Regions from separate parts of the Pantoea cypripedii genome, predicted to be linked through region 1. Evidence: riboswitches for the same ligand, from Rfam matches in the RefSeq annotation. Region 1 holds a riboswitch; each other region holds the start of a gene.
What was found. Region 1 has a riboswitch for thiamine pyrophosphate ahead of thiC (phosphomethylpyrimidine synthase ThiC). Riboswitches for the same ligand answer to the same signal wherever they lie in the genome.
Positions count from the first base shown of each region.

Region 2: it holds a riboswitch for thiamine pyrophosphate, as region 1 does, so the genes downstream of both, thiB (thiamine ABC transporter substrate binding subunit) here and thiC (phosphomethylpyrimidine synthase ThiC) in region 1, are expected to answer to the same signal.
Region 3: it holds a riboswitch for thiamine pyrophosphate, as region 1 does, so the genes downstream of both, HA50_RS28600 (FAD-dependent oxidoreductase) here and thiC (phosphomethylpyrimidine synthase ThiC) in region 1, are expected to answer to the same signal.

Region 1 is NZ_MLJI01000001.1:199,852-203,128, forward strand. Features, by position in the region: gene thiE (thiamine phosphate synthase) at 1-13, opposite strand, end outside; gene thiC (phosphomethylpyrimidine synthase ThiC) at 10-1,935, opposite strand; TPP riboswitch at 2,015-2,114, opposite strand; gene rsd (sigma D regulator) at 2,202-2,708, opposite strand; gene nudC (NAD(+) diphosphatase) at 2,772-3,277, shown strand, end outside.
Region 2 is NZ_MLJI01000001.1:770,678-773,954, forward strand. Features, by position in the region: gene thiP (thiamine/thiamine pyrophosphate ABC transporter permease ThiP) at 1-1,049, opposite strand, end outside; gene thiB (thiamine ABC transporter substrate binding subunit) at 1,025-2,011, opposite strand; TPP riboswitch at 2,059-2,156, opposite strand; gene sgrR (HTH-type transcriptional regulator SgrR) at 2,192-3,277, opposite strand, start outside.
Region 3 is NZ_MLJI01000003.1:118,977-122,253, reverse strand. Features, by position in the region: gene HA50_RS28610 (thiazole synthase) at 1-542, opposite strand, end outside; gene thiS (sulfur carrier protein ThiS) at 546-743, opposite strand; gene HA50_RS28600 (FAD-dependent oxidoreductase) at 727-1,671, opposite strand; TPP riboswitch at 1,799-1,918, opposite strand; gene HA50_RS28595 (pirin family protein) at 2,236-2,961, opposite strand; gene HA50_RS28590 (LysR family transcriptional regulator) at 3,085-3,277, shown strand, end outside.

The DNA.
Region 1 (3,277 bases):
ATGGGGTGGTCATACTTTTTCCTCTTTCAAAGCATCGGCAGCATGATACAGCTCGCCGCCACGGCTGCGGAAGGCGTCTGACATCTGTGCCATACCCACTTCAACCGGCTGGGCTTCAGCCTGTTGGCGGGCGGCAAAGTCGCGCACTTCCTGGGTGATTTTCATCGAACAGAATTTTGGACCACACATGGAACAGAAATGCGCCACTTTACCCGATTCCTGCGGCAGCGTTTCATCGTGATAGGCGCGGGCGGTGTGGGGGTCCAGTGCCAGGTTGAACTGATCTTCCCAGCGAAACTCGAAACGTGCTTTGGACATGGCGTTATCGCGAATTTGCGCGCCAGGATGGCCTTTGGCCAGATCGGCCGCATGGGCGGCGATCTTGTAGGTAATCAGCCCTTGTTTTACATCTTCTTTATTCGGTAATCCCAGATGCTCTTTCGGGGTCACGTAGCACAGCATCGCGCAGCCGAACCAGCCAATCATCGCGGCACCAATACCAGAGGTGAAATGGTCATAGCCGGGGGCGATATCGGTGGTCAGTGGGCCGAGGGTGTAGAACGGGGCTTCGTGGCAATGCTCCAGCTGCTCGGTCATGTTGCGGCGAATCATCTGCATCGGTACATGGCCCGGGCCTTCGATCATCACCTGCACGTCATATTCCCAGGCGATTTTCGTCAGCTCGCCCAGGGTGTGCAGCTCGGCGAATTGCGCTTCATCGTTGGCATCCTGAATCGAACCCGGACGCAGACCATCGCCCAGCGACAGCGCAACATCGTAGGCAGCACAGATCTCACAAATCTCGCGGAAGTGCAGATACAGGAAGCTCTCCTGATGATGCGACAGGCACCACTTCGCCATAATCGAACCGCCGCGTGACACAATACCGGTCAGACGCTTCGCCGTCATCGGGACATAACGCAGCAGCACGCCAGCGTGGATGGTGAAGTAATCCACACCCTGCTCAGCCTGTTCCAGCAACGTATCGCGGAAAATTTCCCAGTTGAGGTCCTCCGCAATACCGTTCACTTTCTCCAGTGCCTGATAAATCGGTACAGTGCCAATCGGTACCGGGCTGTTGCGCAGAATCCATTCACGCGTTTCATGGATATAGCGGCCGGTGGAAAGGTCCATCACGGTATCGGCTCCCCAGCGTGTTGACCACACCAGCTTTTCCACCTCCTCTTCAATTGAGGAGCTGACGGCCGAGTTACCGATATTGGCATTCACCTTCACCAGAAAGTTACGGCCAATGATCATCGGTTCGGATTCGGGATGATTGATGTTGGAAGGGATGATGGCTCGCCCGGCGGCCACTTCCTGACGCACAAACTCGGCGGTGATATTGGCAGGCAGATGCGCACCAAAGCTATAACCCGGATGCTGTTGCAGCAACACTTCACCCCGGATGCGCTCACGTCCCATGTTTTCGCGTAGCGCAATAAACTCCATCTCCGGGGTAATGACGCCCTGGCGTGCGTAGTGCAGTTGGGTAACGCAATGACCGGCTTTGGCACGACGCGGTTGTGGCAGATGTTCGAAACGCAGGTGATCCAGCCCTTCATCCGCCAGCCGTTGCTGGGTATAGCTGGAACTTAGTTGATCGATGGTTTCACTGTCGCCACGATCGGCAATCCAGCCTGCACGCAGTTTTGCCAGTCCCTGATGCACATCAATGGTCGCTGACGGATCGCCATAGGCACCGGCGGTGTCATACACCGGCACCGGTTCGTTCGGTTCATACTGCGGGTTATCTTTACTGCCGCCGGTCAGGGTAGGGCTGAGCTGAATTTCACGCATCGGTACGCGAATGTCATCACGGCTGCCGGTGATCCAGATACGTTGCGAGTTGGGAAACGCGGTACCTTGCAGTGAATCGATAAATTCCTGCGCCTGGGCGCGTTGTTCACGACGAGAAGTTTTTGCAACAGACATAGCAATTTTCCTGTAAATGATGGAAGTTGCTTGTCCGGAGTCCGGAAGGAGTAACAGAAACGATGCACGCATCGTACTGATGATGTTTACTCTTGTTCCCTTCGCAGGTACTAACCTGATCAGGTTCCGCGGATCCCGAATTAACGGTCTCAGCCCTAAGGGCACTCCGACAAGATGGTGTTTTGTGCTTAAACCGCAAAACATTTAAAGCCCACGTAGCATAGAAGGGCTTTTTGCGAATAACAAGTTTTTTACAAATGGGCGATTTAAGCCGGGCGGGCGATAGGACTCTCATTCGCTACCCGCGGATGCGCCAGCTGATTATCCCATGCCAGACGCACCAGCTTGTCTTCCAGCGTAAAACGCGACTCCAGCACTTCACCCACTTCAGATAGCGCCTGCTGGAAGGTGGTGCAGTTGTCATCGGTGATGGCTTGTTGCAGATGGCCATCATACAACTGCATCATCCGTTCGGTATTGGCTTCCAGCGACGGGTAAAGCTGCGCAGCAGCAATCATCGGGCTGTCGCCCTGCATCTCGCTGATAATATGTTCATACACGCTGAAATGACCGGCGGAGAGATAATCCACCAGATTGTGGCAAAAGGCATCCAGCGCCCGTTCGTCCAATGCGCTCAGCGCATCTTTCTTCGGCTTCATGCCAACCAACTGATAATAGGTCACGAGTAACTGACGACGCGCGTGTAGCCATGAATCGACTAATTCGTTGCCGCTGCCTACACGCTCGGTCAGGTCATCTAACTGAGTAAGCATACGAGGCTCCATGTGGGTTATAGTTGTTCATTCTGCGAATAGACGCTAAGGATGACGATTTAAATGCAACGTGAGATCTCAAGCGTAGACGCTGGCTGGTGGATTGTCAGCCATGAACAAAAACTTTGGCTGCCACAGGGTGAACTACCGCATGGTACTGCGGAACAATTCGGCCTGGCGGGCAGTGACGGCATGGTGATTGGTGAGTGGCAGGGCGAAAATGTCTGGCTGGTGCGCCAATCACGCTCCGATAACATGGGGTCTGTACGCCAACTGATTGATGAGGACGTTGGCCTGTTCCAGCTTGCCGGGCGCGGCGTCCAACTGGCGGAGTTCTATCGTTCCCATCGCTGGTGCGGCTATTGCGGCCACGAGATGCATTTAAGCAAACGTGAATTCGCCTGCCTGTGCGGCCATTGTCGCGAGCGTTATTACCCGCAAATCGCCCCCTGCATCATTGTCGCCATCCGCCGGGGTGATGAGATTTTGCTGGCAAACCATGCGAAGCATCGCAACAACGTTTATACCGTGCTGGCCGGATTTGTCGAAGTGGGCGAGACCCTCGAACA
Region 2 (3,277 bases), 570 kb from region 1:
ATCGTCAGGGTGACACACAGCACGCCAGCGCCGACGGCAATGCGCAATGAGGTAAAGGTGGCCTGCCATAAGGCGGGTTGCCGCATCGCTCCGGCCACGCCGCCGCGCAGACCATCAGCCACCACTGCCAGCAACGGGGGGAGCAACAGCAGCAGGGCCATACCAATTAACAGGCTGTCGCTGATACGCGCGCGCCAGCTATCAGCGGGATCGCGCCAGCCGCGTATCTGCTGATGACCTGCGGGAATGGCCTTGCTGAAACGCTGACTCAGCAACACCAGCAGCAGGCAGCAACCGAGCTGCAGCAGTGCCAGCAGCGCTGCGCGTCCGGGGTCGTAGTCAAAATTTAATGCCTGATAAATCGCCAGCTCCAGCGTGGTCGCCTGTGGGCCGCCGCCCAGCGCCAGCACGGTGGCAAAACTGGCAAAGCACAGCATAAAAATCAGGGCGGCAGTGGGGAAAATTTGCCGCCGCAGCCACGGCCACTCCAGCAGACGAAACAGGTTCCAGCCGCGCAGACCCAGTTGCGCTGCCAGCTGGCGTTGTTCGCCGGGAATACTTTCCAGCGCCTGCAACAACATACGCGTCGCCAGTGGCAGATTGAAGAACACGTGCGCCAGCAGAATGCCCTGCAAGCCGTAGGGCGAGAAATGCCAGGGAATGCCCAGCGCTGCGCACAGCTGCGCCAGCCATCCAGTGCGGCCATAGACGCTCAGCAGGCCAAACACCGCCACCAGCACCGGCAGCACCAGCGTCATGGCGCACAGACGCAGCAACAGTTCGCGACCAGGAAAACGACGCCGATACAGGGCGCGCGCCAGTGGGATGGCGGGAAGGACCGAAAACAGCGCTGACAGCAGCGCCTGCCAGAAGGAGAAGGCCAGCACATGATGCAGATAGTCATCGGCGAGCAGGGCGCGCCAGTCGCCGATGGGCGCTGACATCAGCAGCGCGCCAAACGCCAGCAGCGCCACGGCGCACAGCAGCAGCGCAGTGAAACTGCCGGGCAACAGCCAGCCGGGGATTAACGGCTGACGGCGCGTTGCCATGCACTAATCCAGGCTTTGCTGTGGTCGGCGACTTCCGCCGGGCTATATTGCAGCGCCGTTTGCGGCACGTTCAGTGCCTGATAACCGGCAGGCAGATCGCTCTTGATCACCGGATACATCCAGTTGCCGGTCGGGATGGTCTGCTGGAAGGCCGGGGACACCATAAACTGCATGAATTCCTGTGCCAGCTGCGGTTGCTTGCTGCTGGCCAGCTGCGCCGCCACTTCAACCTGCAAATAATGACCTTCGCTAAACGGCGCAGCGGCGTAATTTTCTTTCTTCTCTTCAATGATGTGATACGCCGGAGAGGTGGTGTAACTCAGCACCAGATCGCCTTCACCCTTCAGGAACAACCCATAGGCTTCACTCCAGCCTTTGGTGACGGTGACGGTTTTCTGCGCCAGCTTCTGCCAGGCATCCGGCGCTTTGTCGCCATAGACTTTCTGCATCCATAGCAGCAGGCCGAGGCCTGGGGTGCTGGTGCGCGGATCTTCATAGATAACGCGCCATTTTTCCGGGCTTTCGACCAGTTCCTTCAGGCTTTTCGGTGGGTTTTTCAGTTTGTTTTTATCGTAGACGAAGGCGAAGTAACCGTAGTCGAACGGGATAAAGGTATCGTTATGCCAGCCACCCGGCAGCTGGAGCGCGTGGGTATCTACCTGGCTTTTGGCAAACAGCCCGGTTTTTTCTGCGGCCTGCACCAGGTTGTTATCCAGCCCCAGCACGATATCCGCTTTGCTGTTTTTGCCTTCCATCCGCACGCGGTTGAGCAGCGATACGCCATCTTCCAGCGCCACGTATTTCAGCTCGCAGCCGCACTGGGCTTCAAAGGCTTTTTTCACCGCCGGGCCAGGGCCCCAGTCAGCAGAGAATGAATCGTAGGTGTAGACGGTAAGTACCGGTTTGGCAGCCAGCACCGGGGCAGAGACCAGCAACAGCACAGGCAGAACTTTGTTTAACACTTTGCGCTCCTTGAGGAGAAGATAAGGTTGAGTCGCAAAGGATCTGAGCGGTGAGGCATCTCAAATCCCTACGCCGGTATTAACCGGATCAGGTTCGACGGGTCTCTCTCAGCCCCTGTAATGCAGGGCACCCCGTTGAGAACGGCACATTCTAGACATTTCCGGGTCAGGGCGAAAGGTTCACAGTTCCGGCGGGGCAAACCAGGCGGATTTGAAGTCAAACCAGCCGAGCGTATTCATGCGCACGCCACGCATACTGCGCTGACCTTCCAGCAACAGCCAGTGGTGAAACAACGGGTGCAGATAATCACTATCCACCAGTTGCTTACTCCATTCTGCGAGCGGCAGCGTTTTTTCGCGCCAGTGGGTGGCGGCATTTTCCCAGTCAATCGGGATACACAGCTGCATCAGCGGCAATTCGTACAGCTGGGCGAACAGCGAGTAGTCGAGCGGCAGGGTGAAGTTAACGCTGCCGAGCCAGATGTCGCTCTCGCCTTCGCCGTTAAACCAGGCTTCATAACTCAGCTCGCGGGTAATCAATTCCACGCCTTGTTGCGCCAGCAGTGGGCGTAAGGCGTTGGCGATACCTTCATGTTCCACATGGTGGCTGTACCAACTGATGGTGAGCTGCTTCAGGTTGTCCGGCTTGTTGACCGCCGTCAGATCGCGGCGATGATGCCAGCGCGGTAATAAACCATAAGCCGGGAACCAGTAGCGCTGATAACCGATACCCGCATTATTCAGCAGGGCGATAGGATTAAGCAGGTAACTGACCCAGCGGCGGAAATGCGCATCCCGGCCCTGTTCTGAGCGCTGGTCATACAGCAGAAAATAGCAGCCTTCTTCCAGACGACTTTCTTCCGATTTCTCATCAGCGGTTTCGCCTTGTAACTTCACCCCGGCATACACCAGCTCATCACTGATCTCCGGCAGTACCCAGATGGAGACATCGTCAATCAATGCGCGGTAACCGAAGTAGTCATCAAAGGCGGCGATCTTCAGCTGGCTCTGTTGATTGCGTACCACGCTATAGGGGCCGGTACCGATCGGCTGACGGGCGAAACCGCGCAGGGTCTGCCATTCACGCGGCAGGATCATTGCGCTGACGCTGCCGAGCAGCCACGGCAGCCAGTTGTCGGGTTGCGTCAGCTGAATATCCAGCGTCCAGGGAGCCGGGGAGTGCAGTGTTGCGATATGGGAGAACAGCGGCTGGCTGCGCAGACGCTCCAGCGAGCTGATGACGTCTTCCATCTCCAGTTCACGGCC
Region 3 (3,277 bases), on a different contig from region 1:
ATTCCCGCATCTATGATCAGCGGGATATCTTTGAACCAGGCACGCATCGCGCGCAAACCATCGATATTGCGCAGCCCCTGGCCGGAACCAATAGGCGCGCCCCACGGCATCAGCACTTCGCAACCTGCCTCCAGCAATTTTTCACCCACGATCAGGTCTTCCGTGGTGTAAGGGAAAACCTGGAAGCCATCGGCGCACAGAATGCGCGCCGCTTCCACCAGCGCGAACGGATCCGGTTGCAGCGTATCGGCATGGCCGATCACCTCCAGCTTGATCCATGGCGTGTTGAATAATTCGCGCGCCATATGCGCAGTGGTCACCGCTTCCTGCACCGTATGACAACCGGCGGTGTTCGGCAGCACGCGCCTATCCAGCTGCGCCAGCAACTCGCGAAACGCCGCACCGGCGACGCCTTCACGTCGCAGGCTGACGGTGATGATTTCACTGCCCGAGGCGACAATCGCCTGTTGCAGAATCGCCGGGGAGGGATAACCCGCTGTGCCCAGTAAAAACCGTGATTGTGGTTCAAAGCCGTAAAACATGATTTAGCCTCCCTGCATCGGTGATAACACTTCCAGCTGACAGCCTTCTTCCAGCCGCTGGCTGTCGTACTGTGTTCTGGGCACAAACATGCCGTTAAATGCGGTGGCAACGCAGGCAGCATCAATTTGCTGCTCGCGTAGCAACTCGCTCAGGGTGCTGGCGGCAGTCAGCACCTGGCGACCATTAAGCTGAATGTTCATAAAAGTTTTCCTCAGACAGGCGTTGCATCAGCTGTTCCGCCATCAGCGGTGCCAGCAGGAAGCCATGGCGATACATGCCGTTCAGATAAAAAGTGTCATTTTGATAGTGGATTTCCGGCAAATTGGCCGGATACGCCGGACGCAGGCCGCTGGCGTTTTCGATAATGCGGGATTCGGCAAGTGCGGGATGGAGGGTATAAGCCGCGCTGAGCAGCTCCATCATGGCACGCGCGCTGATGGGACTGGCATCATGGCTTTCTACCATGGTGGCCCCGAGCATAAAGTGGCCGCCACGGCGTGGCACCAGATAGCAGGGAAAACGCGGATGCAGCAGACGAATCGGTCGTGAAAACTGCACCTCATCGCTGTGCAAAATCAGCATTTCGCCGCGCACCGCGCGCAGTCGCGGCAGCTCAGAAGCCGCATGAATGCCACGGCAATCAATCACTTGCCCGGAGGCTTTGCCGCTGTGAAACATCACGCCACGCTGCTGTAATTTTTCCCGCATCTCAGCCAGCGCCAAACGCGGATCAAGATGGGCTTCCTGCGAGAAAAATAAACCCCGCGCGAAACGACCGGCCAGTGCCGGTTCCACTTCGGCGGGGTCCACCCATTGATGCTGTTCCGTCATGCGGGCAAAGCGGTTCAACTCCTGGCTATCACGCACGGGTGCCACCACCAGCGTCCCCTGATGTTCGACGCTGCTGACCCGTTGCTGCCACCACGCGGCGGCGTGCTGACCAAGATCAATCACCGCACGCGGCGCACTTTCGGCTTCACACCAGGGCGCCAGCATACCGCCCGCGAACCAGGATGCCGGCGTGCGGTTCGCATCGACAATCACTTCGATCTGCTCACCGCGTTCCGCTAACAGGGTCGCCACGCACAGGCCCGTCACACCGCCGCCAATAACCGACCAGCGACTCATAACGGACATACCAGAAAAGAAACAGGAGATTGCATATCGGCCTCTCAGTAGTTGTACTGAGACCCGGATACAGGAGAAGGGAAATAGCATACGTTGCACGGAAACGCCCCGCTGCCAGACAGCCTGCGTTGCAGGTTGTCAGTCTTCCTACGCCAGTATCAACTGGGTCAGGTTCAAAGGGTCGCTAAGCCGCGCAATGCGCTTTTAGCCTCTCAGTCTCTCTGGCGAGACTCCCCCGACGCGTCTATTTGTATTGCAGTCGTCTGACTTCGTCAAGCATCAGCTCCGCAACAAAGCCTAACCTTTCAAAATCTCCTGTTTCAGCATCATGCGCTTTTCTCCACGATTGCCTGGTATGCTCTCAAGATCTGGATTAATAGAAACAACGTCTGGCAGGAAAATTATGTGTGCTGATTCAGTGATTTCCGCCATCCTGGTGTGCGTATTTGGCGTGATTATTTTATGGTGTGTCTTACGCCCGTAAAAGGGCAGGAAGGTACGGGGGTGGCAATGAGGATTTGCTGGCACAACTAAAGGGAGGCACTCAGGCCTCCCCTTCTCTGCTTAACGCTGCGGGTGATTCACTTCCAGCGGACGCAGGTCAAACAACAGCACTTCCGCGTCTTTACCGTTGGCGAATTGCAGCGCGGTTTCGTTACGTACACGCGCACCGTCACCTTCGTTGAACACCACACCATTCACTTCAATGCTGCCGCGTGCCACATGAATGTAGGCGTAGCGATCGGCATCCAGCGTGAAGGTCTGCTGTTCTGCACCGTTAAACAACCCGGCATAGATGCGGATGTCCTGACGCACGCTCAGTGAACCTTCATCACCCTGCGGGGAAACAATCAGGCGCAGCTGACCACGTTTGTCGTTTTCCGCCACCGATACCTGCTGGTAACCTGGCTGCGTGCCGCGTTCTGCCGGAACGATCCAGATTTGCAGGAAATGGACGTTGTCCGCTTTCGAGTGGTTAAACTCGCTGTGCGTTACGCCGCTACCGGCACTCATCAGCTGCACATCACCGGGGACAATCACCGAACCGGTGCCCATGGAATCTTTATGCTCCAGCGCCCCTTCCAGCACATAGGAGATGATTTCCATGTTGCTGTGCGGGTGGGCACCAAAACCCCGTCCCGGCGCAACACGGTCATCGTTAATCACCAGCAAATCGGAGAAACCGGTTTGTTTCGGATCCCAGTAGTTGGCAAAAGAAAACGTGTGGCGTGAGTTCAACCAGCCGTGGTCACCGAGGCCGCGCTGGGCTGACAGTCTTTGTTCAATCATGGTCTGCTCCTCAAATTTGTTGGCGGAAGACGATATTGCTTCCTGATGTGACTCAGTATACGTAAACTGAATCGCCCAACAATGTGTTGCATTGACAATGACCGTCACCAATAAGTGGACAATATGCAGATAGACGACCTCCGCATTTATGTCGCCGTGATTAAAGCCGGCAACTTTACCGCCGCCGCAGAACAGCTGCTGCTTTCCAAACAATATGTCAGCCGCCGCATCGCCGCGCTGGAAGAAACGCTCGGCGCACGCCTGCTCAATCGCAACACGCGTAAGTTGTCAGTGACGGATAACGGCCAGCTGTTTG